4 regions of the Paenarthrobacter sp. TAF1 genome follow, and region 1 is predicted to be linked to each of the others. Evidence: riboswitches for the same ligand, from Rfam matches in the RefSeq annotation. Region 1 holds a riboswitch; each other region holds the start of a gene.
What was found. Region 1 has a riboswitch for cyclic di-AMP ahead of AB4Y81_RS21265 (NlpC/P60 family protein). Riboswitches for the same ligand answer to the same signal wherever they lie in the genome.
Positions count from the first base shown of each region.

Region 1 (7,464 bases):
CACCCGCATTAACTGCCAATTCGGAGGACGATCGCCGGGACCGATTGGACGTGGTGGCGGGATTCGAACCCGCGTACGCTGCTTTGCAGGCAGCTCCCTGGCCTCTTGGGTACACCACGTGCAGTCGACACTAGGTGCGTGGGTCAGGGGCTTACAACATTCGTTGCGCAGGCTTTCGCAGGGCTACGCGGGCTTTCGCGCGGCTACGCAGTATTGCCCTTGGTTGCCGTCAATGACACGCGTTTGAGTAGTCCTGTGACCCCGGCAGCAACCATGAGAGTCAGGATGGCTGCGGCCATGTGCGTATAGAGCATGATGTGTGGCGAACCACCGCTGAAGCCAGCCGCTGCCGGCGGATCACCTGGACCTGGTGCGGCGCTGTGGAGGTGCTCCACCCATCCACTCCCGGGGTAGTAACCGCCGAATGCAGCGAACCCAAAGTGCAGCAGTTGCTGCGCCACACCTGACACCAGTAGCAGGATCAGTGGCCCGTGGACCCAGCGGGCCAGGAGTTGGGCCCCCAGGCAGCACAGCGCGGCGAAGCCAAGCAGAACGGGAAGGGCCGGAGCGCTGCCGCCCGCCGTCAGGTGCGCCGCCAGTCCCAGGCCGACGGCCAGCAGCCCGGAGACCCAGGCCCACTTGTCCTGCACAGGAACTGCGCGCATCGCCATCCTTCCCTCCACACAGGCTAAGCGGCGAAGGCCGGAGGGAAAAGGGGCGGGCGACTATCCCAGGAGCGTGTTCACCAAACGTGCTGCAACTTTCGCAGTCCGGGAATCAACGTCGAATTCCGGATTCAGTTCGGCGACATCAACGTGCAGCAACTTCCCGCTGGCGGCAACCTGCCGGCAAACCGCGCTGATCACGGGCAGCGGGACGCCATAGGCCGCAGGAGCGCTCACCCCGGGTGCCACCGAGGCCGGCATTACGTCGAGGTCGATCGTGAGGTACAGGACATCCACGCCAGCCAGGAAATCCGCTACAAAAACCTCCACGGCTTCCGGTGAGCATTGCTCGTCCAGCAGATACTTCACGCCCAGGCGTTGAGCGGTGTCAAAAAGGGTCCGGGTATTGTTCGGCTCGGAAATTCCTACGACGGCGTACTGCAGTTCGCGTCCGGCGGCGGACTCAGCCCGGGCCATCTGAAGGAACGGCGTGCCCGAGCTCGGTGTGGGCTCATCCCTCAGGTCAAAGTGGGCATCAAGGTTCAGCACACCCAGCCGCTTGCCCTGGACCACGTCCGAGCCGGCGACGCCCAAGTAGCTGGCAAACGCGGTCTCGTGGCCTCCGCCCAGCACCACGGTGAGGTTACCGGCGTCGAGCAATCCCGAGATGGCGCGGCCGGCGCGCTCCTGGCCCGCCTCCAGCGAGTCGCCCTCCACAACCACATCGCCGGCGTCGAACACGTCCCGTTCCAGGTGGTAAGCCAGCGGACCCAGCGCCGAACGGATGGCGGCCGGGGCCGCGGCGGCACCCGTGCGGCCCTTGTTGCGTCGAACGCCGGCGTCACTGCAGAACCCAAGCACGACGGCGGGACGCGAGGCGGTGCTGGCCGCTGCGGGCGTGTGGGGGGTGACGGCCTGCCACCAGCGGCGGTGCGCAACGCCGTCGCCGTCGAAACGGCCGGTCCACGGGGCGGGGCTGACATCTACAGTTACGGCGCGTGTTTCCATGCTTTAAGCAGACCGGACCCGGACTGCCAATACCAGCAGTTCCGGGTCGGGGGTGTCTGAAATACCGGAATGCCTATTTGACGCCCAGGAGTTCCTCAACGGTTCCGATGCCGAAGAAGAGCAGGAACGCAGCGGCCACAGCCCACATCAAGGGGTGGACTTCGCGGGCGCGGCCCTGGAAGGTGCGGATCAGCACGAACGAGATGAACCCGGCACCCAGGCCGTTGGCGATGGAGTACGTGAACGGCATCAAGGCGATGGTCAGGAACGCGGGAATCCCGACTCCCCAGTCCTGCCAGTCGATCTTCCCCACCTGGGAAACCATCATGAAGCCCACGACCACCAGCGCGGGGGCCACGGCTTCGAACGGCACCAGGTTGATCAGCGGTGTGAAGAACATGGCAATAAGGAAGAGAACGCCGGTCACGATCGAGGCCAGGCCGGTGCGGGCACCCTCGCCGATGCCCGCGCCGGATTCAACGAAGATCTGGTTGGAGGAAACCGAGGCCCCGCCGCCGACGATGGCACCAAGGGCGTCCACCTGCAGCACGCGGTCAACGTTCGGGATGTTGCCGTCCTTGTCCACCGTTCCGGCCTCATTGGCCAGGCCCACCATGGTGCCCATGGCGTCGAAGAAGATGCTCAGCAGGATCACGAATGCCAGCAGCGCCGCGGCGATGAAGCCGAGGTGTTCGAAGGCCCCGAAGGGGTTGGCCTTGCCGATCAGGGAGAGGTCCGGAGCGCCCCACTCCGACAAAGTGGGGGCCACCAGGGACCAGCCGCGGGGGTTGACGTTCTTGCCATCGAAGCTGGGGCCGATGTGGAGGGTGAACTCGAGGATCGCAGCCAGCGCAGTGGAGACCACGATGCCGATCAGGATCGCACCACGGACCTTGCGGACCACCAGGGCGATGGTCAGGATCAAACCGACGGCAAACACCAGAGTGGGCCAGCCCATGAGCTTCCCGTCAACACCGAGTCCCAGCGGAACCGTCGTGCCCGCAGCGTCCGGGATGCGCCGGACGAAACCGGCGTTCACCAGGCCGATCAGGGCAATGAACAAGCCGATGCCCACCACGATCGCCGTCTTCAACGCCTCCGGCACAGCCTTGAAAACCGCGGTGCGGAAGCCGGTGAGCACCAGGATGAGCATCGTGACGCCGGAGAGGACAACAAGGCCCATCATGTCGGGCCAGGTCAGCTGCGGGTGCGAGGCCACGGTAACGGCGACGAACGCATTCACGCCCAGCCCGGTGGCCACAGCGAAGGGGTGCTTGGCCCAGGCGCCCATGAGGATGGTCAGGATGCCGGCGACGAACGCCGTGGTGGCTGCGACCGCGGTGAAGCCCAGGGAAGCTCCGCTGGAGTCTGCCCCCGAGAGGATCAGCGGGTTCAGCACAACGATGTAGCTCATGGCGAAGAATGTCGCGAAGCCGCCACGGATTTCCCTTGAGTACGTGGAGCCACGTTCGGAAATCTTGAAATAGCGGTCCACTGCAGAACCTTGTTTAAGCATGAAGGTCTCCGGGTATTGGGGGGAGTGTGCTCTCAAATCCTATGCCGTTGAATGTGGGAGCTTCGGACCATTCCCCTAGTCTGTAAGGAAGCCAACACTAGGAGAAACCGCCCCATGCGTACCATCCGCCCGCTTCTGGCCGCCGTCGTCGCCGCCCTTGCCCTCGCGTCTGCCCTGCTGTTTTCCGCGGCTCCGGCGTCCGCGCACGACGTCGCGGAATCCACAGCGCCGGCGAACGGTGCAACCGTGGCTGAAGTGCCGGCGTCGGTCTCCATTACGTTCAACAACCGGCCGCTGGCCATCGGATCGGGCGTCTCCGTAACCTCAGGCGGCGAGAACTGGGCAGACGGGCCGGTCGAGATCATCGACAGCCAGGCCGTGCAGAAGCTCCGGGCCGGCGCGCCGGCGGGGGAGTACACGGTGGTGTGGCGCGTTGTCAGCTCCGATTCGCACCCCATTGAGGGCACCTTCAAGTTCACGGCCACAGCGGGAAGCACGACGGCGGCAAGCGGCTCGGCGGCACCTTCGGCGTCCGCTTCGGCCACCTCGGGAACGGTGCCGTCCGCGGGTACGGCGCCTCCGGGAACAGCCAGCAGTTCGCCCGCGGCAGATGCGTCCCAGCCATTCCCCTGGAGCATTGTTGTCATTGCGGTTGTTGCGGTTGCGCTCGTGATCTTCCTCGCCGTTACAGCCCGCAGGAAACTTGCCGGATCGGACGACGAAAACCGCCCGGAAGCCGCAGAATAGCGGGCTTTTCTACGTAGCTGCGAATATCTCGGTTCGGTTACCGCGACACGCCAAAGCCGCAGTCCTCGTTACTTAAATGTGACTTCGACGGGATCATCGCGTACGGTAGTACCTGTGCCTGTTCCACGTAGCGGGCACTTCCGGCCTGATTGCCTAGCTCTGCCGCAGTCCGGAATCCGTTCGCAGACAAACCTACGGCAGAGACGGGGAACCCATTTTGGGCCGCTTTCGAGCGTGCCTTGGGGTGAAGTCACGAAGCTTCCGCTGAACAGCGGGGGATAGTGGCCGGGTGACTCCCATCCGAATCCGACAGCTAACCTCGCAGGCATCGGGAGAGGCTCTTTCATGTCTTCACGCATTCTTCGCGGCCGTCGTAAGGCGGACAGCGTACGTCCTAATCCGTTCATCTCCATCTCCAAGGCAGTTGCGAGCAACGCTTCCGGCGCTGGCCGCCAGGCAGCTGTTATCGCAGCAGCTTCCGGACTCGTTCTGACCGGCTCTGTCGCTGCACACGCTGCAGAGGCTCCGGTCCAGCGCGATGCCAGCCCCGCCACGGTCGCCGAGACCGCTTCCGAGGCCCCCACCAAGGTTGTTACCGCTCTTTCTACGGCTACCATCAACTTCGAGCGTCCGGCTGTTGCTTCCGTTGCAGCTCCGGTCATCGAAAAGCCGGCTCCTGTAGTTGAAGCCCCCGCTGCCAAGCCGGCTGCCGTTACCGCTGCCGCAGCTGCGGCTCCCGTAGCTGCCCAGGCTGCAGTTGCAGCTCCGGCCGCTGTTGCACCTGCTGCTGCTCCTGTAGCTGCTGCTCCCGCTGCCGGCGGCGTCAACGCTGCCATGGTTGCCTCGGCTTACGCCCAGATCGGCATCATGCAGGACTGCACCGCCATGGTTGAGCGGGCCCTCGGTTCCGCCGGCATTCCGGTTGGCGACCTCGCCCCCATGCAGTTCATGAACTACGGCAAGGTTGTCAGCGACCCGCAGCCGGGCGACATGATCGTCCAGTCCGGCCACGTCGCCATCTACATCGGCAACGGCCAGGCAATCAGCGGTGGAATCAACGGCAATCAGACGGGCATCCACCCGATCAGCTGGTTGACCGCTACTGGTCCCATCACGTACGTACGCGCTGGCGCATAAGCCTCACGCTTCAACGCAAAGGCCGGTGTCTCCGAAGATCATCTTCGAGGACACCGGCCTTTGGCGTTTAAACTTCGTGTTGCGGCTGCCGTGAATGATGCCGGCTAGGCGATGGCGATACCCGGGCCGCCCGGGAGCGCCACTTTGGTGGAGATTGCCTGGCCCACTGCCTTGGCTTGCCGCAGGACTTCCTTGGGGCTGGGCGTAATGAGCTCGCCCACGCCCACCAGGTGCATTCCCACTGCCCGCATCGCGGAGACCAGGTTCTGCCCGACGGCGATTCCAAGTTCGGCCAGCATGCGGCGCAGCTGGCTCTGGGCGCAGCGTGTGACCACAATATGGTCTGCCAGGAGAACCCCGTTGGCGGTGTGGACTGCCCACTGTCGCGGGGCGGATTCGAGGGGGCCAGAGGCATGGAGACCGCTCCGGGTCATGCTCGCGGCGAGCCCGTACCCGATGTGCTGGGTTGGGTCCGCGCCCAGGAAATCCAGGCGGACGGCCCTGGTGGTGCTGCGTACGTCCAGATGGTGGCTGGCCGCGTAATTGCGTAAGTGGCGGAGGATTTCGTTGCGTTCCTGGATGGACGCGGGATCGGTGACCTCGCAGCGTTGAAGCATGCCTGTGTGGACCGCCGGGCCGGTGGCTGACAGGGCACCGAAACCATCCACCACTATGGAGCCCACGCCGTAGCGGCTGAGTTCACTGGCAACTGCCAGGCCGGACAAGCCGGTTCCTATGACCACGGTGGTTGTGCGTTCCGTGCCGGAATCAGGCGCGTGTGACACTGCTTGGCTCCTCCTTGACGTGTGTGCCTTGCGGCATCGCGTGGGATCGCGTCCGAGTTCCCCAAGCGGCCGCAAATAAATGGCCGGAGTGTGCTGTAGGACACGTTCGCCGGCCATTCGGTGACTCGAACACTACCGAACTTTTTCGCGCATGGATAGCCTTCCCTGACAGCGTGTTCCGTGTGTTCATCAGCAGCACAAAAACGGGGTCCGGAAACCGAGCCCCGACCGTTATACACATACAGCCGAGCCACCTTGATTCGGCCCTGCCGACCGAGAATAGTGGGCATTGGACAGGGAAATTCCGGATTTCCCTGCCCCTGGCCATTGACAATCGAGCCCTCGAGGAATCCGATGCGGAAAACCTCTGGCAGAATGGCCGGAACATCAAGCAGTAGGTGGAGAGGCGGGCCCCAAATGGACCAGCACGGCAGACACAGTGAAGAGCCACAGGACGGCGAGGGCCTGGCAGTGGCACCGGGCGGCATCGTCGTGGGAGTGGACGGCTCGGAACACGGGCAGTGCGCCCTGGTGTGGGCAGCACGTGAGGCCGAACGCAGGCAGCTTCCGCTGCACATCGTCACGGCGTACTCGGTTCCTATTTTCGCCGCCTCAGGACTCGACGGCGGATACGCCACCGTGGACGATTCGGTCATTCGCGAGGGCGCGGAAGCCATTGTCAAGCAGGCCATGGACAAGGTCGCCCGATACTCCATCGACGTTGATGCTTCCGTCGAAAACGGTGACGCAGCAGGCGTGCTGCTGGATCTTTCCGCAGAGGCAGCGCTCCTGGTTTTCGGAAGCCGTGGCCGCGGCGGTTTCGTAGGTCGTCTGCTGGGCTCAGTCAGCAGCGCCTTGCCCGCCCATGCCAAGTGCCCCACAGTAACTGTCCCGCTCTATTGCGCTGACCGCCTCGGCGAGAATACCGAGGACAAACACATCAAGGCCGAGCACGCCAAGGCCGGCCCCCGCATCGTGGAAAACGTGGTTGCAGTGGGCGTGGACGGCTCGGAGCAGGCGCGGGTCGCTGTGCTCGAAGCAGCTGAGCAGGCCCAACGCATGGGAGCCAAGCTCCGCGTCATTTGCGCCGTCCCGCAGTACAGCGGTTCCCTGGCCTGGGTCCCCGCTCCCTTGGACCGGGACGCCTTGTTTGCCGATATCAAGGTTCAGCTGGACGCGGGGGTTGCCTGGCTGCAGAGCCATTTCCCGCAACTGACCATCGAGACGGACCTCAGGGACGGCTCGCCTGTTGACGTTCTGGTGGAAACCAGCCGCAGCGTGGAATTGGTGGTTTTGGGCACCCGTGGCCGCGGTGGGTTTGCGGGCATGCTGTTGGGATCCACATCGGATGGCGTCCTGCACCATGCGAAAGGACCCGTGTTGGTTGTTCCGGACCGCGAGGATCCCCGTCTGGCAGACCGCGACAAGTTTGGTCCGATGCTCGGCGCGGTGTAGGAAAAGACGCAGGAAAAGGGATGCCGGTGTTCACGCTGCAGCTCACGGATATTCGTGGACCCATGCTTCCCGAGGTGGGCGGCAAAGCAGCGAACCTCGGCGAGCTTGCCGCCGCCGGCCTACCCGTGCCGCCAGGCTTTTGCCTGACCAC
Region 1 is NZ_JBFRDO010000035.1:7,113-14,576, reverse strand. It holds tRNA gene AB4Y81_RS21290 (tRNA-Cys) at 46-119, opposite strand; gene AB4Y81_RS21285 (hypothetical protein) at 204-665, opposite strand; gene hutG (formimidoylglutamase) at 726-1,673, opposite strand; gene AB4Y81_RS21275 (NCS2 family permease) at 1,747-3,189, opposite strand; gene AB4Y81_RS21270 (copper resistance CopC family protein) at 3,304-3,936, shown strand; cyclic di-AMP (ydaO/yuaA leader) riboswitch at 4,111-4,278, shown strand; gene AB4Y81_RS21265 (NlpC/P60 family protein) at 4,282-5,073, shown strand; gene AB4Y81_RS21260 (FAD-binding protein) at 5,178-5,858, opposite strand; gene AB4Y81_RS21255 (universal stress protein) at 6,276-7,313, shown strand; gene AB4Y81_RS21250 (PEP/pyruvate-binding domain-containing protein) at 7,334-7,464, shown strand, end outside.

Region 2 (7,464 bases), on a different contig from region 1:
ATGGTCGACGACGGTGCCCGGGTTGCGCTTCTCTTCCTCCAGGAGCAGGTGGCCCAGGGCCTGGAACAGCGCGAGGTCGCCACCGACCTTGATCTGCAGGAACTCATCGGCAATGGTGGTGCCGCCACCGATCACGCCGTTGAGGGACTGGGGGTCCTTGAAATTCAGGAGTCCGGCCTCGGGAAGCGGGTTTACGGCCACCACTTTGCCGCCGTTGTTCTTGCAGTCCCGCAGGGCGGACAGCATCCGCGGATGGTTGGTGCCCGGGTTTTGGCCCACTACCAGCACCAGCTCCGAGTGGTGGATGTCCTCCAGCGAAACAGTTCCCTTGCCGATCCCGATGGTGGGGTTCAACGCACTGCCTGAGGACTCATGGCACATGTTGGAGCAGTCCGGCAGGTTGTTGGTGCCCAGGCTTCGTGCGAACAGCTGGTACATGAAGGCGGTCTCGTTGGCTGTCCTTCCGGAGGTGTAGAACACACACTTATCCGGGGTGGTGGCATTGATGTGTTCGCCGATCAAGGCGAAAGCATCGGTCCAGCTGATCGGTGAGTAGTGCGTGTCCCCCGGCCTGATGACGACAGGCTCGGCGATGCGGCCCTGGCTGCCCAGCCAGTACTCGGTTTTGCCTTCCAGTTCGGCAATCGGGTGTTCAGCCCAGAATCCGGCACCGACTGTACGGGTGGTGCTTTCCTCGGCGATGGCTTTGGCGCCATTCTCGCAGAACTCTGCCGGGCTCCGCCTGCCGGTGATCGATTCCGGCCACGCACAGCCGGGGCAATCGAAGCCGTCATGCTGGTTGACCCGCAGCATGGAGCGGACAGTCCGGGTTACACCGGCTTGGGCATAACCGCGCTCGAGGGCGACCGTGACGGCCTTGACACCTGCTGCGGCTCGTTTGGGCGGATGGATTTGCAGGTCATCTTCATTGATGTCCTGTTCGGGAGCGTGCCTGTTCATAGGTCCATCATTGCATCTTGCATCCTGCGCTCAGGCGTCCAGTCCGCTCCAATCGACAGGACCAGCGGGAGCCTTGCGCGGGGGCCGGGCCTGCGTCTTCCGCGGTTTGTCCTCCGGCGGCTTCGGCGCGGGCAGCGGCTTCGCCCAGGGCAAAGGGAAAGCAGGGACCAGTTCCCCCAGCTGGACTCCATGGGGAGGCACAATCATGACCCCGTCAGCGCCGGCCAATCCCCGCATCATTCCCGGACCTGTGTGCTGGGCCGGCGACGCCAGGCCATAGACCAGCCTGAAGGGCATCAGACGCGTTCGCCCCGGATCAGCATCGATGGTGGTGCCGCACGGCACCTCTCCGACGTCAGCCGGGCGGGCATGCCCGAGGGCTGCAAGCAACGGCGCCGCGACAGTGAAGAGAGCCATCATCGCGGCCAAAGGGTTGCCCGGCAGCCCCACCACGAACCTTCCATCAGGAAGTTCCGCCAAAACGGCCGGGTGCCCTGGCCGCATCGCGATGCCATCGATCAGCAGGCGGCCGCCGAGTTCGGCCACGGCCCTCCGGAAGTGGTCCGTTCCGGAGCGCCCGGTCCCGCCGGTCGTGATGACGACGTCGGCCGGCGGCTCTGTTTCTGCGTCCGGTCCGCCTGGTTCCGGCTCAGTATCCTGAAGCGCGGCCATCCATTCCTCGTAGCTGTCACCCACCCGGAGTTGTTCGCCGGCGATTCCGCCCAGCAGTTCCACTACTGCACCTAATTGTGGCCCGAAAGTGTCCCTGACCTGACCCGGTTGCGGGATGCCGCGCTCCACCACTTCCGAGCCTGTCAGGAGGAAGCGGACCAAGGGCTTTCCCAGAACATCCACGTGATCCAGGCCGGCAAGGGCCGCTAGGGCAATGTGCGCGGGGTTCAGGCGTGTTCCGGCCTTGAGCAGGACGTCACCTTCGGCCGCTTCTTCTGCGGCCTTGCGGATGTGCTGGCCGTTGCGGGGCTCCCCCGGCTTGGCGGCGCCGCCAAGCGCGAGAACCGGCAGACCGTCGTCGTCGGTGGTGATGATACCGCTCTCGCTTCGCAAGACGGCCTTGGCGCCGGGCGGAATGAGTCCGCCGGTGACTATCGGGCTCGCTTGGTGGGGCGCCAGACGCTGACCGGGTTCACTGAGGATCCACGGGCCGCTGCCGTTCACTGCCCATCCATCCATCGCGGAGGAGGCATAGTGGGGCATGTCCTGGATAGCCAGGGCATCAGAGGCCAGGGTACGGCCAAGGGCTTTTGCCAGCGAAACCGGCCCCGGGGGTATGGGCGTGGCGGCGTCGAACGCGCGCTGCCGGGCCTCCTGCCATGTGTGTGCCGCGTGGTGGCCCTCGCCGGGGGCCTCCGTCATTCGGCGTCAGTCCCGGTCTCCGAGTACTCCTTGGCGATTTTGCGGGCCAGGTCCAGGGCCGCTTTCATGGAGGCGTCATCGCTGGCCTGGCCAATACCACGGGCCATTCCCGCCGCGAAGCCTGCAATGAAGGTGGTGAGCGGCGCGGCCGGGCGAACCACCGAATGCGCGGCCACTCCTGCCACGGCCAGTACCTCGTTGATGTCTATTTCCACGCCCTCAAGCTCAAACGCCTGCAGCAATATGCGGCACCAGTCCTCGAGCGTTTCTTCCTGGCTCTTCACGTCCGCCTCCAACTCGTAGTCAATACCCAGCACCGCGGCGTCCTCCCACGTATCCACGTCGTCTGTGGACCCCGCGGGGACGTCAACGTCCAGCAGGTTCAGCCTAGCAAGCAGCTTGAACACTGAAGAGTTCGTTAACCCGGAACCCCGGACGGCCGAGGCCACCTCCCGGTCCAGAGCGGCCGTGCTGTAAATGCCCAACAACGGTTGCTTCCGCCCGTCAGCGGATACCGCCATGACCCCTTCCACCGCGGGGTGCGCAGCGAGCACTTCCAACAGGCGGCCGATCCCCTGCGATGCCTTGGGCATATCGCAGGCCAAAACCAGTGTCCAGGGGGATCTCATCCCGGCCGTATCAAGTGCCGACAACCCTGCGGCGATCGCCGCTGCCGGGCCCGCGAAGGCCGGCTCCTCACGCGCGAGCAGCACGGATCCGGGCAAATGCACTCCGTGCTCGCCGGGACCCACCACTACTGTGGCCGCAGCAGCCCGGGCAGCCTCCAGTGCGTGCGAAAGGAGGGTGCCGCCGTCGTACTTCAACGTGGGCTTGGGCACGCCACCGAGGCGGGTGGCCCTGCCACCCGCCAAAACAACGGCGTTGAACTCCATCCGCCCAGCGTACCCGGACGGCGGGAGCTCAGCAGAAATCGATCAGGCAGCGGATTCCGGCAGAAGGAACGGGTCCCAGTCCGGCGCAGGTTTCTCGAGTTCTTTGATCTGCCACATGGTCCCCTGGGGCACACCGGGTTTGAAACGGAGTTTCCAGCCCATTTCGGCAAGTGTGTGGTCGCTCTTGGCGTTGTTGCATTTCAAGCACGCCGCAACCAGGTTTTCCCAGGAATCCGCGCCGCCCCTGGACTTGGGGTGGACGTGGTCTATGGTGTGGGCTGTTTTCCCGCAGTAGGCGCAACGGTGACCGTCGCGGCGAAGAACCCCGCGGCGACTCACGGCAGTGATCTTGTTGTACTTGGGGCGGATGTAGCGGTTAAGGAGGATCACGGAGGGGCGTCCGAGAATCTCCTGTGGCCCGACGACAGGCTCGTCGCCTTCGGCCACTACGCTTGCTTTCCCAGTGAGCACAAGGACCAGCGCCCGGCGGAATGTTATTACCGCCAGCGGTTCATATCCAGCATTCAGAACGAGTGTGCGCATGCACGTACCTCTTCACGGCCGCACCCGTCAGGGGCACGAGGGCCGGCTGCCCTCTGCATGTACGGGCTGTGGATCGACAACACAAGGGTAAGCACTTATATGCCGTATCAACGAATTTATTTGTCGTTTCGCTCACAGTGTCGGCAAAAGTTCACGCGTGATTAAAGCAAAACACCCCGCAGGCATCTGCCTGCGGGGTGTTCCGGGAGCTGATTGTCAGCCGTTGACGCGGATGAAGACCGGGCCGGAGCCGACGTTGACGCTGAACAGTGCCGTGGTGGATCCGTTCCATCCACCGTGGACTGCCATGCCGTTGCCGACGTACACAGCAATGTGTGCCTGTCCGGCCAAACCGCCGTTGGCGTAGTAGGCGAGGTCGCCGGGCTGTGCCTCGGCTGCACTGACAGTGCGGCCAAGCGACAGGTAACCGGCGGGCCAGTCGTGGAAGTGGATTCCCACTGCTGCCAGGGAGTTGGTGACCAGCATGGTGCAGTCCTGCGTGACACCGAGCTGGGCGTACGCGGCGGCAGCAATTGCTGCGCCGAGTCCGCTGGACGCAGCCGGAGCAGCGGGTGCAGGGGTGGCAGTGCTGACGGCCACTGAGGCGTTCGTGGCCGGAGCCGCGGTGGCGGTGGACTTGGTCGATGCCTTGGCCTCAACCTTTGCCGGAGCCTCTTCAACCACGGGAGCCGGAGCTTCCACGGTGGTGACCACGGGACGCTCGTAAGAGATGGCAACCGTGGAGTCCGCAGCGATGGTGGCCTGGGCAACAGACTGGACATCGAGGGCGGACGTCGACGTCGATTCGCGGTCGACATTCGTCTCAGCAGCATTGGCAGCGATACCGCTGGTCAGCACCAAGCCTGAAGCTGCGGCGATGACTGCTGCCTGGCGGCCGACGCCACCGGCGTTGACGGTGACGGCCTTTGCGATGACGGCAAGCGAGCTGGTCTTGGGGGCCTCAGCGCGGTGCCGTGCAACTTTGTGTGCACTGGTCATTGTTTTCTCTTTCGTATCCGCAGGCAGTTGGGGTACCTGTGGGTAGTGGGTCAGCTGGCAGGGGTACGTCAGCCGGCCCCGAATCGGGTTGTTTCTAGCGGAGGGTGAAGAACGAAGACGTGCCGGTGGAGGCCACGGAGTGCAGCAGGGTTCCCTGGCCCGGGTTCAAAGCACTGATCATCATGCCGTTGCCGACGTAGATGCCTACGTGCGCACCGCCGTTCTGCATGACCAGGTCACCGGGCTGGGGGGCGCTGGTGGGCTTCATGGCCGTCCAGGCGTTGACGCGGGGGATGCTGATGCCGGCCTGGGCGTAGACCCACTGGGTGAAGCCGGAGCAGTCCCAGCCGCTCGGAGTAGTGCCGCCCCATACGTAAGGCGAGCCGATTCCTGTGTAGGCAATCGCTGCGAGCCCGGATGCTGCCGCGCTGGAGGCGGACTCCTTGGCTTCGGAGGACTGGGCAGTGACTGCAGTAGCTTCATCCGCCGTGCGCTCTGTGACCAGGGCCGCACGCTGGACAACCTTGGGGGCTTCCTTGGTGGCCACGACGGGGCTCTCGAAGGAGACGGTGGCAGTTGGCTCTGCAGTGACCACTGCGGTGGCAGCCAGCTGCTGGGTGCTGGAGACTTCCGAGGTGGAGACGTCGGTGTCAGCGGCGTGAGCCGGCAACCCGACAGTAAGGACGAGGCCTGAGGCTGCTGCCAGCACGGCGGCCTGGCGGCCAACGGTACCGGCGTTCGAGGAAACAGCCTTCGAAAGAGTGTTCAACGGGTTCGAACGAACCGATTCAGCGCGATGGCGCGCAGGGGTAGTGCGTGATGACACGTAGGTAGCCTCTCCCAATGCCTGCGAGGTGAGCTGTCGGATTCGGATGGGAGTCATCCGGCCGCGCTGCTTCACTGGGAAACTTTGCGACTTAACCCCAAGGCCTTCATTCGAAGACCAGAAGTGGTTCCCCCGCCCCTGCCAGACGATTTTGCGAACGGACCTTGAGTGGTGGCAGAGCTAGGCAATCCACTCAAGTGCACCGGCCCCCTAAAAAGCCGATGCGCTCTGAAGGTTATAACAATTGAAAGCGAATGTCACATTCAGGTCACGAGGCCTGTCATCAATGCGAGAGAGCACCATCAACTGGCTTAGAGCCAGCCCATGGGGTCAACGACCTCGCCGTTGACCTGTACTTCGAAGTGGAGGTGGCAGCCGGTGGAGGCGCCTGTGGTGCCGCTCAGGGCTACGGTGTCCCCGCGGTTGACCGTCTGGCCCACCTGGACGTTGAAGGACGACAGGTGGTTGTACGTGGTCTCCAGGCCGTTGCCGTGATCCACAACCACGCGGTTGCCTCCGCCGTACTCGTGCCACCCGGCAAAAGTCACTTTGCCTGCTGCAGCTGCATGCACGGCAGTTCCGCATTGGGCCACGAAGTCCTGGCCGCGGTGGAAGTCGCCGGTGCCGCCCGTGAGGGGGCTGACGCGGTAACCGAAGGGGGAAGCGGTGGTGAGCGTGTCGAGGGGGCTGCCGAGGGTGCCCACGGAAGAAGCACGCTGGATGCTGCCGGCCGACTGGGCGCTGAGCAGTTGCTTCAGTTTTCCGTCAGGGTCCGCAGCGGTGGCTACAGCTGCGCGGCTGAAGTCGATTTTGGCTGATGCTGCCGCGGAAACCTCGGGCTGGCTTCCCACAGTGCCGCCAACGGCCAGGGCAGATTCGGACTGTCCCGATTCCGAGGTGGCCATGACGGGGCTGGTGGCCGGCAGGCCGACAGTCAGGGCAAGTCCGGTGGCGGCAAGCGCAACTCCGGCCTTCTGCCCGACGCCACTTGCTGCGGCGAAGTCGGCAACCTGGCGCAACGGGCTCTTACGGCGGCGCACCTGGCGTTCGGTGTCGCGGGGCCGGATCTCCGTTACGACGCGGGCTGGCCGCAGCTCAGTAGCGGGGCCGGACGCACGGCGGCGGCCCCTGACGTTCTGCGATGTCAAACTCTGTTCCTCTCTGAAAAGCCTGCGAAGTTAGCTGTCGGATTCGGGTCAGAGAGTTCAAAGACCCGGTCCGCACGAAGCGCTCACGGCACACAGGTATCCAAGGAGGGACTTGCATCAATGGGCACTTCTGCTGCGGACTTCACCCCAAGGCTGCTTCTTTAGACAGCCGCTTGTGGTTCCCCCGCCTCTGCCAGTGGTGATGGTTCACCCGATCCGCTGGCAGAGCTCGGCTCCGGATCAGGTAACGCTTTGGTATCAGCGCTAGTAGATAACTATAGGGGATTAAGGCCCTTGGTAATAAATTCGTTATCAACAGAAAGACGCCTGCGGCGGCGGGCCCTTATCATCAATTTCGAAAAACCGCAGGTCACACGCGCGCCAAAGCCCCTCAAAGTGAGGTTTGACACTGCCGGGAGGGTTGTCGGACCGGAAGACTGTCAGTTGAGGGACACGAAGACGTGCGCTGCAACTTCAGGCGGGAGCTCCAAGGCTCCTTCGATGCCGGGCACCCGGACGGAGATGTATTCGCCCACGCGCTCGAGGGAGACCGGCGCCCCGGGCCGGATTCCACCCTCATCCAACTGGGTGAGCAGTTCCGGCTCCACCTGGATGGGCTCGGCCAGCCGCGTGACAACCACCCGGGAGTCGGAGGCGTAGCCGTCCATGGCCTGCAGGAGGTTCACGTCGATCCGGGGGAACTGTGTTCCGGCCATGCCTC
Region 2 is NZ_JBFRDO010000017.1:37,572-45,035, forward strand. It holds gene AB4Y81_RS17825 (FdhF/YdeP family oxidoreductase) at 1-960, opposite strand, end outside; gene AB4Y81_RS17830 (molybdopterin molybdotransferase MoeA) at 991-2,334, opposite strand; gene AB4Y81_RS17835 (NTP transferase domain-containing protein) at 2,331-3,227, opposite strand; gene AB4Y81_RS17840 (HNH endonuclease) at 3,270-3,770, opposite strand; gene AB4Y81_RS17845 (NlpC/P60 family protein) at 3,987-4,769, opposite strand; gene AB4Y81_RS17850 (C40 family peptidase) at 4,864-5,538, opposite strand; cyclic di-AMP (ydaO/yuaA leader) riboswitch at 5,600-5,761, opposite strand; gene AB4Y81_RS17855 (M23 family metallopeptidase) at 5,907-6,743, opposite strand; cyclic di-AMP (ydaO/yuaA leader) riboswitch at 6,748-6,988, opposite strand; gene AB4Y81_RS17860 (metal-dependent transcriptional regulator) at 7,184-7,464, opposite strand, start outside.
Region 2: it holds a riboswitch for cyclic di-AMP, as region 1 does, so the genes downstream of both, AB4Y81_RS17850 (C40 family peptidase) here and AB4Y81_RS21265 (NlpC/P60 family protein) in region 1, are expected to answer to the same signal.

Region 3 (7,037 bases), on a different contig from region 1:
GGTGCCGTTTTCGACGAGGTAGTTGAGAAGCTCGAACTCCTTGAACGTCAGGTTCAACGACTCGCCATCCAGGTGCACTTCGCGACGGGCAAGATCGATCAGCACGCCTGAGGGGCGGGCTTCCTGTTGCGGTGCCGGACGTGCCGCTTCCGCACGCTGGCGGGAGGCTACGGTGGGGTCGCCGAAGGTGGAACGCACGACGTCGAGCGCGGACCCGGGTGCCCCGGCGGGAGCGACGGCCACTGCCGCGTAGCTCTCGGCACCGGTCACCAAGGACTGCGCGTAGGCACGGATTTCCTGGGCCAACTTGGCAATGGAGGTTCCAGCCGCAGCTGCGGTCTCTTCGTCAATACCCATGTAGAGCACGAAACCGCGGGCCACGTTGTCGTTGGCGACGGGGCGCAGCCTGTCCGACTGGGCGATCACCGGCGTGGGCGCAGTCATGGGTGCCGGCTCGGCGGCAGGTACTGCACGCAACTGGCCGTAGGAGTTGGGGTTGTAGCCCTGCGGCACGTACCCGGGAGCCTGCTGGCCGGCGCCTTGCTGGGCGGGGGCGTAGCCGGGGCGGTTGCCGAAACCGGGGCGGAGCCCTGCGTTCGACGCGGCCTTGTTGGCGTTACGGACGGAGATGTGGACGTATCCAGATGCAACTGACATGGAGTGCTTACCTCAAAAGTGAATAGCCGTCATCGCGGCTTCGAATGCTGAATGTCCCCGCAATGAGTTTGGGGAGGGGCGCCCAACGCTGGGCTAGGGGGCGAATGCCTGAAACTTCTTGGGGTGGAAAGTTAGGCTTGCATTCGACAACAGCGGTCATCATGGCCAGCGGGTGTGCTGGACCAGGTTGCTGCGGCTGCAGGTGCTGTTGAGTTCTTGTTCACATTGGAAGTGTGCAACGTAACAATGGCAACACGCAAGTAACAAAGCGCCGAACCGTCCACATTTTGAGACGTAGAGGTCTATTGTGCTGCAAATCACAATTCCGTGGACCCCTAAAATGAACGCCATTTCATTCGCTGCGAGGAAGAAATATTAGCCTTCCAGTGAATTTTCTTCGGTTGATCGGGCATGATTCGCACTCTCGTGTTCGCGATCGCAGCTGATTCGGAATCTCACGTTCTGAAACACTTGTTGTCCAATCGTCGGGCGGCAACTTCTCGAATTTTTTGTCCGGAATCTGGTAGAGACGGCGAAATCGTCCCCGGTTTCAGGACCAAGTGCCACCCCGGGCCGGGTCCCACCTCGCTAGTGTTGACTTCACAGCGTCTTCACAGGACCGGCAAAGCGCTGGCAAACCAGCAGAACAGAGAGTTGTCCCATGGCCTCCTCGCACTCCATGACCAACAACCTTCCCCAGCTCACCCATCCTGACGGGTCCCCCATCCGTGCACTGGTGGTGGATGACGAACCCAGCCTTGCCGAACTCATGAGCATGGGTCTCCGCATGGCCGGCTGGTCCGTAGCTGTGGCTGCCGACGGTCCCGGGGCGGTGAAGCTTGCCAAGGAATTCCGACCCGACGTGCTGGTGCTCGATGTCATGTTGCCCGGATTCGACGGCGTGGAGGTCCTCAACCGCATCCGCGCCTTCGCCCCTGAAGTTCCCGCGCTGTTCCTCACCGCAAAAGACGCCGTCCAGGACCGCATCGTTGGCTTGGCAGCCGGGGGCGACGACTACGTCACCAAGCCTTTCAGCATGGAAGAAGTCCTCCTCCGCCTCCACCGGCTGGTCCAGCGTTCCGGCGTCGCTGCCATGGACACCGCCGAACTGGTGGTGGGAGACCTGACCCTGAACGTGGACACCCGGGAGGTAACAAGGGCCGGCGAGGACATCACCCTCACCGCCACGCAGTTCGAACTCCTGCGCTACCTCATGGAAAATCCCAAGCGCGTCGTCAGCAAGGCCCAGATCCTGGACCGCGTCTGGGACTACGACTTCGGCGGCCAGGCCAACATCGTGGAGCTCTACATTTCATATCTCCGCAAGAAGATCGAAGCGAACCACCCACCCATGATCCACACCATCCGTGGTGCCGGCTACGTCATCAAACCCGCGGACTAGGCATTGGGCACCCTTTCAGGAGTTGCCAGGAGCTCCCGGCGCAGCTGGCTCAATCCCTCCACCTGGCATTTACGCACCCGCCTGGTGCTGGTAGCCATGGCCTTGCTGGTGGCAATCTGCAGCGCCGTCGGAATCGTCAGCTACGCCTCCATGGACGCGGTGTTCAACAAGCAACTGGACCAGCAGCTTCAACAGGCCTCCAGCCGCGCGAACGAGTTCGGTAGGCCGCCGTCGAGCTTTCCGAACGCACCGTCCGGGAGGCCGGATCCGCTGGAGGCCCGCGGCCAGGCCGCCGGGACGCTGAACGCCCGGATCGACGGATCAACTGTTCGGAGTTCAGGCCTGATCGACGCCCAGGGCAAGAGGGTCTCCCTTTCGGACGCCGACGAGCAGGTACTTCTGACACTCCCCCGGGACAGCCGCCCTGTGGACCGTTCCCTGTCCAACGGCGACTACCGCCTGGTGGCCGTGACAACAAACTACGACGACGTGATCGTGACCGGTCTGCCGCTGGCGGACAAGCAGACCGCCGAGGCGTCCCTGGTCTGGACCATGGTGCTGGTATCGCTGGGCGGTCTGGTGGTGATCGGCCTGGTTGGCACGGTGATTATCCGGCGAACCATGCGGCCGCTTGAGCAGCTCTCCGAAGTGGCCACCAAGGTTTCACGCCTCCCTCTCGACGCCGGCGAGGTGGCACTTGCGGTGCGGGTCCCGGCGTCGGCTTCCCATCCCGGCACTGAAGTAGGCAGCGTCGGCTACGCCCTGAATCAGATGCTGAACAACGTATCCAGCGCGCTGGAGGCCCGGCAGGAAAGCGAAACCAAGGTGCGGCAGTTCGTCGCCGACGCCTCCCATGAACTGCGTACCCCGCTGACCGCCATCCGCGGCTACACCGAGTTGCTGCGGATGACCGAAAACTTCACGGACGACGGCAGGAAGTCGCTGGCCAGGGTCCAAAGCCAGTCCGAGCGCATGACCACGCTGGTGGAGGACCTCCTGTTGCTTGCACGGCTGGATGAAGGCCAACCGGTCAAGGTCACCGATGTGGACCTGACCCAGCTTGTGGTTGAGACAGTGAGCGACGAGAAGGTCATGGCCCCGGACCACATTTGGCAGCTCTCGTTGCCTGATGAACCCATCACCGTCCGCGGCGATGCCACGCAGCTCCACCAGGTGCTGGCCAATCTGCTCTCGAACGCCAGAAAGCACACAGATCCCGGAACTACGGTTGTCACCGGCGTGATGCTCTCGGCTGACGGCAGTGCAGTGGTGACCGTGACGGACAACGGGCCCGGCATTCCGGACGATTTCCAAGGCCGGATCTTCTCCCGCTTTGCCCGGGCCGACGCAGCGCGGTCGGGGTCGGAAGGAACGTCAGGCCTGGGCCTGTCGATCGTGGAATCAATAGTTGAAGCGCATGGCGGAAGCGTCGAAGTGACCTCCCGTCCGGGTCGTACTGAATTCGCCGTGAGGCTTCCAACCGTGAGCGGCGGACAACTGTAACGATCCCGGCAAGGCGACTCACCGTCGTCGTGATCTCTGTTACCTAAATGTGACTTCTGCGGAAACCTCCTGTACCGTCGAAAGGGTGGGTCGCCCCAACTGGCCCACATCCGGGATGCGCCGAGCTCTGCCACTTCCCGGAGTCCGTACTTTCTCCGAGGCAGAGACGGGGGACCCAGAGTCTCCGGGCCCAGGCATTTATTGCCTGCCCTTGGGGTGAAGCCGCAGCGTGATGCGCGGCCGGATGACCTCATCCGAACCCGACAGCTAACTCCGCAGGCGCTGAGAGGTAATCACACATGTCTGAATTTAACGATCAGACGCGCCCTTCCGCGCGTCACCGCGACCATAACGACAACCCGTCGACCAAGTCGCAGTCAGTCCTCAAGAAGGCAGCCCGTGACGGCAAGTCCGGTGCACGCATGTCCGTAGTAGCCGGCGTTATCGCCGCTGCACTGGGCGTTGCATCGCTCGGAACCGCCGCCAACGCAGCTCTTACTCTCCCTGAGGCAAGCCGCGTGGCCGAAGCCCGGACCGCCGCCGAGGCCAGCAACAACAAGGCCGCCGAGGAAGCCGCAGCAGCCAAGAAGGCCGCAGCTGAGAAGGCTGCCGCCGACAAGGCCGCAGCTGACAAAGCCGCCGCCGAAAAGGCTGCCGCTGACAAGGCTGCCGCCGACAAAGCCGCTGCCGATCAGGCCGCCGCCGCACAAGCAGCAGCCGACCAGGCCGCCGCAGAAAAGGCTGCCGCCGAAAAGGCCGCCGCTGACGCTGCCGCAAAGCAGGCAGCCGACGCCGCTGCTGCCGCCGCCGCAGAAGCCGCAGCCGCCGCAGCTGCTCCCAAGGCTGTGGATGACCCCGCTGCTGCCAAGGCCTACGCCGCCAGCATTCTGGGCAGCTACGGCTGGAGCGCCGCCGAAATGACGGCACTGAACACGCTGTGGGAGAAGGAATCCAACTGGAAGACCACTGCCACCAACGCCTCCAGCGGCGCCTACGGCATTGTCCAGTCCCTTCCGGCCGGCAAGATGGCTTCTGCCGGCGCTGACTGGCAGACCAACTACCAGACCCAGATCAAGTGGGGCCTGAACTACATCAAGGAACGCTACGGATCCCCGTCAGCTGCCCTGGCCTTCCACCTGGCCAACAACTGGTACTAAGCCAAGCTGTTTGATTGCCGCCCCGGCTTCCGCCGTTTGCCTCAGTTCTTACTGGAGCGGATGGCGGGAACCGGGGCGGCTTCTTTCGTTTTCACAGGTGCTTGCCGGGGCTCACAGTAGTGTCACAGCTTCCGCCTAAAGCGTTCATAATCTGATCCTTCATTCTGGATCCATGACCATCACGGATCCAGGGACCGTAGTCCACCACCCGCAGGACCCGGGCGTGGGCGTCCCCGCCCGGGTTCCTGTCCTGGACCTCACCGTGCCCGTCTGCGACGAGGAAGCGCGGCTAGAGGCGAACCTCCGCCGGTTGCACAGCCACCTCATGGAGTCACTGCCGCACGCGTTCCGGATCACTGTTGCCGACAACGCCAGTACGGACGGTACGCTTCGGATAGCCGAGCGTCTGGCCCGGGAACTGCCCGAACTTCTCGTCGTCCGTTTCCAGGACAGAGGCCGTGGGAACGCGCTCCGCCAGGTCTGGCAAAACTCGCCCTCGCCGATCCTGGCCTACATGGAAGCCGAGCTGCCGGCGGACCTTTCCGCCTTGGCACCCTTGCTGGCCCCGCTGCTCTCCGGGCACTCGGATGTCGCTGTCGGCACCCGGCTGTCACCGGCCTCGCACACGAACCTGAGCCCGCAGCGGCAGATCATTTCCCGCAGCTACAACGCCCTGCTGCGGACCCTCATGGGCGCCCACGTCTCCGATGCCCAGTGCGCTTTCAAAGCCATCCGGGCCGACGCCGCACGCAAGCTCCTCCCCTACATCAAAGACGACCGCTGGTTCTTTGACACTGAACTCATGATCGACGCTGAGCTCTGCGGTTTGCGCGTCCACGAGGTCCCCGTGGACTGGACTGACGATCCCAACTCAAGCGTCGACGTTGTACGGACAGCCTTTGCCGATCTGCGCGGTATGGCGCGGTTGATGCGCGACCTCGCCCGGGGACGGGTCCCCGTCCGTGAGCTTAGGAGGGAGCTCGGTGCGGTGGCGGAAACGGGAAGCGGTATTCCCGGCAGAGTACTTCGCGCCCTGGGGTGGGCTGCGGTCTTCGTCGTTGTGGTCCTGCTGACGTCCAATCCCCTCGGTTTATTGCCGGGCGCCTTGACCGCGCTGGTTCTGACGGGATTGGCCGCCCGGGTGGCCGCAGGGTTACGCGTCGTCCTGCGCGGGCAGAAGTCCGCCCACCGTCCCCACAGCATTGAGCTGCCGCAGGCCAGGGCACAGTAACGGGCGTCTATTCTTCAGGTTCCGCCTCAACCGCGCCACGGACGGCTGCGATGGACGCTGCAACGTCCCCGGCGTCCGTGGTCCAGTTGCTCACCGAGATCCTGAGGATTTCCCGGCCGCGCCAGGAAGATCCGGACATCCACACCGCCCCCTCGGCCATGAGCCGCTGCGTGATCCTGTGGGTCCGGTTATCGCTGCCGAAGCTCACGGACACCTGGGTGAACACCACGTCATTGAGGATCTCAACCCCAGGGATAGCGGCCAGGCCTTCCGCCAACGCCCGTGCGTTCGCTGCGAGCCTGTCCACCATGGCGATCACACCGGAGCGGCCCAGCTGCCGTAACGCAGCCCACACGGGGATGCCGCGTGCGCGCCGGGACATCTCAGGAACCTTCTCCAACGGATCCCCCAGGCCTGTTTCCGTGGCGATCAGGTAGCTGGTGTGGACACTGAACGCGCGGCGGAGGGATTCCGGCCGCGAGACGATCGCCAATCCGCAGTCATAGGGAACGTTCAGGGTTTTGTGGGCATCCGTGGCCCAGGAATCTGCCTCCTCGACGCCGGCCAGCCTCGGCCTCAGGGTGGGGCTGACGGCTGCCCACAAACCAAAAGCACCATCAACATGGACCCACGCTCCGCGGTCGTGGGCCACCGCGATGGCTTCTTCCATCGGGTCGAAAGCGCCTGAGTGCAGGTTGCCCGCCTGCAGGCAGACCAGCGACGGTCCGGGCTGCTCATCCATGGCCGCAGCCAAAGCTTCGGGAATGATCCTTCCCTGCCGGTCCGCTTCAACAGGGACGCATGCTCCCAAACCCAGATACCGCAGCGCCAGGTCCACGGCGGCGTGGCGCTCCCTGCCGGCAAAAGTGGTGATGCGCGGCCCGCCGTTGAGTCCCAACGAGTCCAGGTCCCAGCCTGCCTCATCCATCAAAAACTGTCGTCCCGCTGCCAGGCCCACGAAGTTGGCGGTGGTGGCACCGGTAGTGAATCCGACGTCGGACGTTGCCGGAAGGTGGAGAAGGTCCAGCAGCCAGGCAGCCGCGGATTCCTCGATGGCGGCCGCCGCCGGTGTGGCGAAGCGGAGTCC
Region 3 is NZ_JBFRDO010000008.1:90,483-97,519, forward strand. It holds gene AB4Y81_RS12755 (winged helix-turn-helix domain-containing protein) at 1-657, opposite strand, end outside; gene AB4Y81_RS12760 (response regulator transcription factor) at 1,319-2,059, shown strand; gene AB4Y81_RS12765 (sensor histidine kinase) at 2,063-3,562, shown strand; cyclic di-AMP (ydaO/yuaA leader) riboswitch at 3,695-3,856, shown strand; gene AB4Y81_RS12770 (hypothetical protein) at 3,862-4,719, shown strand; gene AB4Y81_RS12775 (glycosyltransferase) at 4,892-5,950, shown strand; gene AB4Y81_RS12780 (pyridoxal phosphate-dependent decarboxylase family protein) at 5,958-7,037, opposite strand, start outside.
Region 3: it holds a riboswitch for cyclic di-AMP, as region 1 does, so the genes downstream of both, AB4Y81_RS12770 (hypothetical protein) here and AB4Y81_RS21265 (NlpC/P60 family protein) in region 1, are expected to answer to the same signal.

Region 4 (7,464 bases), on a different contig from region 1:
GACGACGCCCGGAACCTGGCACGCTCCCTCAACGACAGCGACGACATCACCGTGTTCGTGGACGGCACGGTCCACCGCCTGCCCGATCAGGCGCGGGACGCCGTCGTCGACCTCCTTGCGAGGCTCGGTCGGGGTGAAACGGTGACCGTCAGCAGCGTGGAGGAAATGCTGACGACTTCGCAGGCTGCGGAGCTTGCCGGGATCTCGCACACCTATCTGCGGAACATGACCGACCGTGGCGAGATTCCGGTGGAGTACCGGGGAACGCATCGTCGGATCCGGCAGGCGGCGATCATTGCGTGGCTGGAAACCCAGAAGCGCAAGCAGGACGAAACCGCCGCCGCGGAGGCTGCGGAAAGCGACTGAAAGTGTCCGAGTGATAAGGATCAAGCAACGATCCCAGCCAACAGGCGGGGACCTGTAAAGCCCGGGGTTACGCTTGATCGGTGGGCAATTTCAAAGGGTGGCATATCGTGGCCGGTTTGGCTGCGCTTGCCCTTGCCATACCCTTGGGCTCAGCCATGGGATTGAACTTTGTGGCCACCTTCATGTTCGCGTGCACGGTGTTCGTGGCGGTCACCATGTGGACCGAATCGAAAATCGCACGACGCCGGGAGGCGGCTGACGCTGCGAAGGCAACTGATGCGCGGCCGGCCGACTCCAATGAATCGGACGACGCCGCGCGGGACTAGCTCGCACCGGCGAGCCCTCCGAAACCGACAGCATGCTGTTCAATAGCTGTATGGCTTCAAGGTACTTTTCCGTCGTTTGTCCCGCATGAGCGCGCTACTGTCCTCCGACATAGAGGCCCATGGCCTCACCGGACGCATCTTCTGGACCGAGGGGTCTCCCGAACCCGGGGCCGGGGCCGGGTCGGCAGAGAAGCCTGCCTACATCCTGATCCACGGCATCGGGGTTTCCCACAGGTACCTGGCACGACTGCACGCCGTGCTGGCGGCGCATGCGCCCACGTACTCCTTCGACCTGCCGGGCTTCGCCGGCACTCCCCGGCCCGGCAGGCAACTCCAGGTCGAGGACTACGGCGCCTTCATTGCCGGGGCCCTGGCATCCCGCGGCATCGACTCCTACATTTTGGTAGGCCACTCAATGGGGGTGCAGTTCGCCATTGAGGCTGCACTGCACCGGCCGGAAAGTGCACGGCAGCTTGTGCTCATGGGGCCGGTTGTCGATTCGCGGCACAAGAACGTGATGCAGCAGTCGATTGCCCTGACGCTGGATGGCATCCTCCGCGAGAGTCCTTCGTCCAACTGGATCGTCACGGGGGACTACTTCCGGTGCGGACCGCGCTGGTACGTCACCGAACTGCCCGTGATGATGAAGTACCCGACCCTGGATCGACTGTCCGGCATCGATGTCCCGGTCCTGGTTCTCCGGGGAAGCCGCGACCATGTTGCCGGACCGGATTGGTCCTTGAGGCTTTCGCGGGCGGTGGCCCAAGGGCGCCTGGTGGAAATTCCCGGCGTCGGCCACGTTGCCCAGCACATGCGCCCCAAAGCCGTGGCGGACGCCATCCGCAGCTTCGTCAACGCCACCACCCGGCACCGCTGAGCAAGCAGGACGCCGAGGCGCAGGGAGCCGCATTGGCACGGGCACCTCTGCGGACGGCCTTGTTGGCGCGGCCCGTCCCGGATAGGCTGTCGGAGCAAGCTAATTAGTAAGCTTACTTACGAAAGGGCTCACCATGACCAGCTATGACCCGGAAGACGATCCCCGTACCTTCGGCGTGAGCGGCGCCAGTGGACCCATCGACACTACCGCCGACGCGGACAGCATCCACGAAGATCCCGACATGCGCCAGGACGAGGACGACGACCCCGCTTCCTCGGCCAATCCCGACCCCCTGGATGGAAACGTCACAGGCCTCGAGCCAGGCGGCGGCGTGCCCCCGGGAGAAACCCCGCCCGCCGAAGGCAGCATGAGCAGCGACCAAGGGCACGAGGAGTAGTTCCCCGCCGGGCCACTACGGCAGGCTCAGGATCTCCCCAAGGTCGTACTCCGCAGGCTCTTCCAGCTGCGAGTACGTGCAACTTTCAGGAGTCCGGTCCGGCCGCCACCGACGGAACTGCGTCGTGTGGCGGAACCGGTCACCCTCCATGTAGTCGTAGGCCACCTCGATCACCAGTTCGGGGCGCAGCGGCACAAAGGAGAAGTCCTTTCCAGCGCTCCACCTGCTCTGCGCCCCGGGCATCCGTGACCCCCCGGGCGAATCGTCCTGCTTGGCCCACTCGCCCCACGGATGGTCGCCGAGTTCCACTTGGTAGGGCTCAAGCTCCGCCACCAACGCCTCCCGCTTTGCCATGGAGAATGACGCCACGACGCCGACGTGATGAAGCCGGCCTGAGTCGTCGTAGAGCCCCAGAAGCATCGACCCCACAACTTTCGCGGTCTTGTGCCAACGGAACCCGGCCACCACGCAATCGGCTGTCCGCTCATGCTTCGTCTTGAACATCACCCGCTTGTTCGGCTGGTAGGTGCCGTCGAGCGGTTTCGACAGCACGCCGTCGAGGCCTGCTCCCTCAAGCTGCACGAACCATTTCTTGGCGCGCCCCAGGTCCGTCACCGCAGGCGTTACGTACACAGGAGGCCGGGCGTCGGCGAGGGCCTTCTCCAAGGCCGCGCGCCGCTCGGCGAAGGGCCGGCCGGTCAGATCCTCGTCGCCGAGGGCAAGCAGGTCGAACGCCACCAGGGACGCCGGCGTCTTCTCCGCAAGCATCCGAACCCGGCTGTCCGCGGGATGGATTCGCTGCTGCAGCACCTCGAACTCAAGCCTGTTGCCCTGGATCAGGATGATCTCGCCGTCTACAACGCACTTGTCCGGAAGGTTCTTCTTCAGCGCTTCCACCAGCTCCGGGAAGTAGCGGGTCATGGGCTTCTCGTTGCGGCTGCCCAGGACGATGTCGTCCCCGTCCTTGAAGACGATGGTCCGGAAACCGTCCCATTTGGGCTCGTAATGCCCAACGTCGGGGATGTTCGGGACGGACTTGGCGAGCATGGGCGAAACGGGCGGCATCACTGGTAGGTCCATAGCTCATGTCTACCGGCCAGTACGTGCCCAAGGCTAGTGTTGGCGGATGGACATCTTGGCCGTGTTGGCAGCAGTGCTCGGAGTTCCCGCGCTCATGGGCGCGCTTTGGTACTGGATTGCGCGGGAGAACAAGCGCGGCGTCCGGCGGGCCGCAGCAGGCGGCATGCTGGGGATCGCAGACGAAGTCTTCCGCCCTGCCACACATCAAGCCCACCAGGTCCGGAAAATCGAACACGAACTCCCCGCCCCCGCACCGGCCCCGAAGCCTAAGCGGTAGCACCCTCCCGCGGGGGCAGAACTACCGCCCGTTACATTAATGTGACTTTACTTTCCGCCTCCTGTACGGTCGTAGGGCGACCCGATCTCCGCTGGGCCGCTTCTGGATTGACGCCGGGCTCTGCCGCAATCCAGGATCCGCCAGACTCGCGGCAGAGACGGGGGACCCACAGTTTCCCGGGCTTGTTTTCTCTGCAAGCCCTTGGGGTGAAGCCGCCACGCGCGGCCGGACGGCCTCGTCCGAACCCGACAGCTAACCTCGCAGGCGTTGAGAGGCACAACCATGTCCCCAACCATGGATAACCCACGCCGCGCGCAACTCGAGCGCGAGCGCACCAAGCCAACCGGACGCCGTCGGGCCCAACCCAGCGGATCCCCGGAACCAGCCACGACGGCGATCCCCACCCAAGCAGAACCCGCCACGACGGCGATCCCCACCGTAACGGCACCCACTCCGGCATCATCTGCTACGGCTGCGCCCACCACACGGGCTGCGGCCCGGGCCGCTGAGCGTGAGCGTGCGGCAAGGGCTGTGATCGCCCCTGCCGAGCCGAAGGCAGCCCCTGCGCTTCCGGAGCCGGCAACCGCAGGCCCGGAGCCGGCAACCGCAGCGATTCCGGTAGTCGAAGCCGCGCGGGCCGCAGCTCCGGCATCCACCACACCAGGGCCTCCCACGTCAGCCATTCCCGTGGTTGCCGCCCGCAAGGCAGCCACCCGCGGGGAAGCCACAGCCGAAGCGGCTGCCCCGGCCCCGGCGGCATCCCGCAAGACACCTCCGCCGGTAACGGCATCAACCCTCGGCACCACCTCCTCATTTGGCCGCGAACCCCAAGCTGTTCTGCGGAAAGCCGCGTCGGTGAAACACATGAGCCAGCGCATGGCAGTGGTTGCCGGAGCGCTGGGCCTGGTACTGACTGCGGGAACCGTCGGGCAGGCACTGGAGCTTCCGTTCTTCGGTCAGGAAAGTCCGGCCCAGGAAGCCAACGGCGGCCAGGGTGGCGAGGACCGCCAACCGGGCTCGGCAGCCCCTGCGCCCCGGGCTTCCTACACCACAGCGTCCTCCCCGTCGTCGTCGGGTCAATCGTCATCCGAAGCAGGCCAACCGGCCACGGTACCGGAGGCGACGGTACCGGAAGCGCCTGTGGCGGTTTCGCCGTCGTCGGTTCCTTCACCGCACGTTTCCCTGGCAGCCCCTGTCTGGGTCCCCTCGGCGTCTGCCCCGGCAGTCGCAGCGCCGTCCCCCGTAGCCGGCACTCCGGCTCCGACCCAACCTGCGCCGGCGCCCGGCGACGTGCCCTCGGACACGATCACGACGCCGCCGGCAACACCGACGCCCACCACGACGCCGACGCCGACCACCACTCCCACGCCGACCCCGACGCCAACACCGACGGGAACGCAAACGGCAAAGCCCCGGCCCACCGGCAAGCCCACCGCAGGCACGTCGCCTCAGCCGCAGGCGTCCACCTTGGAATCGCTCCTTGACGCCGCACAGAAGGCACTGCAGTGAGCACGCGGTTGCCCCGCACCAACGTGCACACCGGCTGGCACGGGCGGTACTGCAACAGCAGCCGCACGGCAACGTTCCGGCGCCGTTTGGGCCGCTGGAGTTGCCAGCGGCTGAGGCGCTCCTGACGCGTTCCCCCGTGAACGGCCAGGCAAGCGCATCGGCATCAGATAAGGCAGGTACCCGCGCGGGTACCTGCCTTATCTGTTTCTTACGCTGAGTCTTGCCGGTGCTTAGATCCGCGGTCCGGCTCAGATCCGCGGCCTGCCGGCCCAGCGCCGCGCCTTCAAGGCAGCATGCAGTTCAAGCCGGATGGCACCGTTCAAGGGATCAGCACCGATGAGCTGGCGGATGCGTCCGAGCCTGTTGTAGATGCTGCTCCTGTGGAGGTGAAGTTTCTCGGCGACATCCTGCACGGCACTGTCGTTATCGTAGAGAAGCTCCAGGACCGGCAGGAGCTCGCCGTTTTTGTCCTGGTCCTCAAGCGTCCGGAAATGCACCGAGCCGGTATCGTCCCAGCCGCCCGGTGCCAGCAGGCGGTCAAAGAGCTGGTACACGCCCACGGAACGGCTGTCCACCAGTTCCCCGAGCTGCGCATCCACGGCCGCCGCCTGCGCAGCAACCTTGGACTGCCGGTACGCCCCCGCGAGCTGCCTGATCACCTGGAAGGGTTCGCTGATCCCCAGGATGACGCGGTCCACGGTCCGGCCGGCACGCTTGGCGAGCTCAAGCTGGTAATGGACCAGGACCTGCGCGTGGTCTGCCCGTCCTCCGGATTCCCGGAACAGGACCACCGAGTGGGTTTCCGTGCCCGCGCTGAACAAAGCCGCGTTCACGCCGATAGTGGACTGCAGCGCGGCTGAGCGGTGCGTGAGGGTTGCCGCGATGGGATCGACGTCGGACCGGGCACCTTCGGCGTCAAGGATCGTCACCAGTTGCCACGGGCCGCGGCCTTGGATCTCCTTCCACCCCGCAACGGCCGCCACGGCGTTCGATTCGCCGCCACAGGCCGAGAGGAACTCCTGCTCACGCCGGCGCCGGAACTCGGACTCGGCCGTGTTCGAGTCCAGGAGCAAGCCCGCCAACAGGTCCAGTTCGTCCCGGACGCCGGGCAACTGGGCGAGGATCGCCGTCGCGCTTTGCTCCTCAAGGTCCTGTTGCACCCACAAGTACCCCACACGGAAACCGCGGACCAACAAGGGGACACAGACGCGGCCGAGCATCCCGAGTTCGTCGTTGGCGGGCACCACAACGGGGCGCACGGCGGTGGAGATGCCGTGCGAGAGCTGCCAGGCGCTGACGTCGCTGGGGACGCGCTTGCTGAGCAGGAAGTTCACCCGGACGCGGTCTGCGTGGGATTGGTTGGAACTGTAGGCGAGAAGAACGCCGTCGAGGTCCTCCAAGGACAGTCCGCGGCCGAGCTTCAGTGCTACGCGTTCAACGATCTGTTCCACGTCTTGCTGCATCCGGAAAGCGTACCAACAGCAGGCGACACCTGACGCCTTGGTGCTCGACAAATGTCGAGCTTGACGGCAGGAGTTCCTTGAATTTCCGGGGGTTTGCTCCCGGGCCGGTCGGGAATCCATGTCGCCTGCCTCACAGCCGGATTTATTCTGGAATCACAGCCCGCAGCAAATATTCGGCCGAACAGGCCGCTAACGATGGAGCCAGCAAATGATCATCGGCGTCCCCAAAGAAATCAAGAACAACGAGTTCCGCGTAGCCATCACGGCCGCCGGCGTCCACGAATTCCGCACCCACGGACACACCGTTCTGGTTGAGCGCGGCGCAGGCCTCGGCTCGGGCATCACCGACGAGGAATACTCGATCGCCGGCGCCGAAATCGTCAACGAAGCCGATGACGTGTGGGGCCGCGCGGACATGGTCATGAAGGTCAAGGAACCCATCGCCGCGGAGTACCACCGCTTCCGCAAGGGCCTGATCCTCTTCACCTACCTGCACCTCGCCGCAGAACCCGAGCTCACCGCCGAGCTCATCAACTCCGGCGTCACGGCCATCGCCTACGAAACCGTGCAGGAAGGCCGCACACTTCCGCTGCTCGCCCCCATGTCCGAGGTCGCAGGCCGCCTGTCCGTCGTGGTCGGCGCTTCCTCGCTGATGGCTCCGGCCGGCGGCAAGGGTGTCCTCCTGGGCGGCGTACCGGGCGTCCGCCCGGCCAAGGTTGTTGTCCTCGGCGCCGGCGTTGCGGGAACCAACGCCGCTGCCATGGCGCTGGGCCTCGGTGCTGATGTCACCATCATGGACATCAACATCAACCGGCTGCGCGAACTGGACGCCCTCTACCAGGGCCGCCTGAAGACCGTTGCCTCCAACGCCTACGAGATCGAGAAGTCAGTCATCGACGCAGATCTCGTGATCGGCTCCGTCCTGATCCCGGGCGCCAAGGCTCCCAAGCTGGTCACCAACGAACTCGTCTCCCGCATGAAGCCGGGCTCGGTCCTGGTGGACATCGCTGTGGACCAGGGCGGCTGCTTCGAGGACACGCACCCCACCACCCACCAGGAACCGACGTACAAGGTCCACAACTCGATCTTCTACTGCGTTGCCAACATGCCTGGCGCCGTTCCGAACACCTCCACGTACGCACTGACCAACGTCACCCTGCGCTACGCCG
Region 4 is NZ_JBFRDO010000013.1:69,061-76,524, reverse strand. It holds gene AB4Y81_RS16100 (helix-turn-helix domain-containing protein) at 1-366, shown strand, start outside; gene AB4Y81_RS16095 (hypothetical protein) at 447-692, shown strand; gene AB4Y81_RS16090 (alpha/beta fold hydrolase) at 778-1,569, shown strand; gene AB4Y81_RS16085 (DUF6480 family protein) at 1,703-1,966, shown strand; gene AB4Y81_RS16080 (ATP-dependent DNA ligase) at 1,982-3,046, opposite strand; gene AB4Y81_RS16075 (hypothetical protein) at 3,093-3,323, shown strand; cyclic di-AMP (ydaO/yuaA leader) riboswitch at 3,452-3,602, shown strand; gene AB4Y81_RS16070 (hypothetical protein) at 3,618-4,832, shown strand; gene AB4Y81_RS16065 (PucR family transcriptional regulator) at 5,081-6,295, opposite strand; gene ald (alanine dehydrogenase) at 6,504-7,464, shown strand, end outside.
Region 4: it holds a riboswitch for cyclic di-AMP, as region 1 does, so the genes downstream of both, AB4Y81_RS16070 (hypothetical protein) here and AB4Y81_RS21265 (NlpC/P60 family protein) in region 1, are expected to answer to the same signal.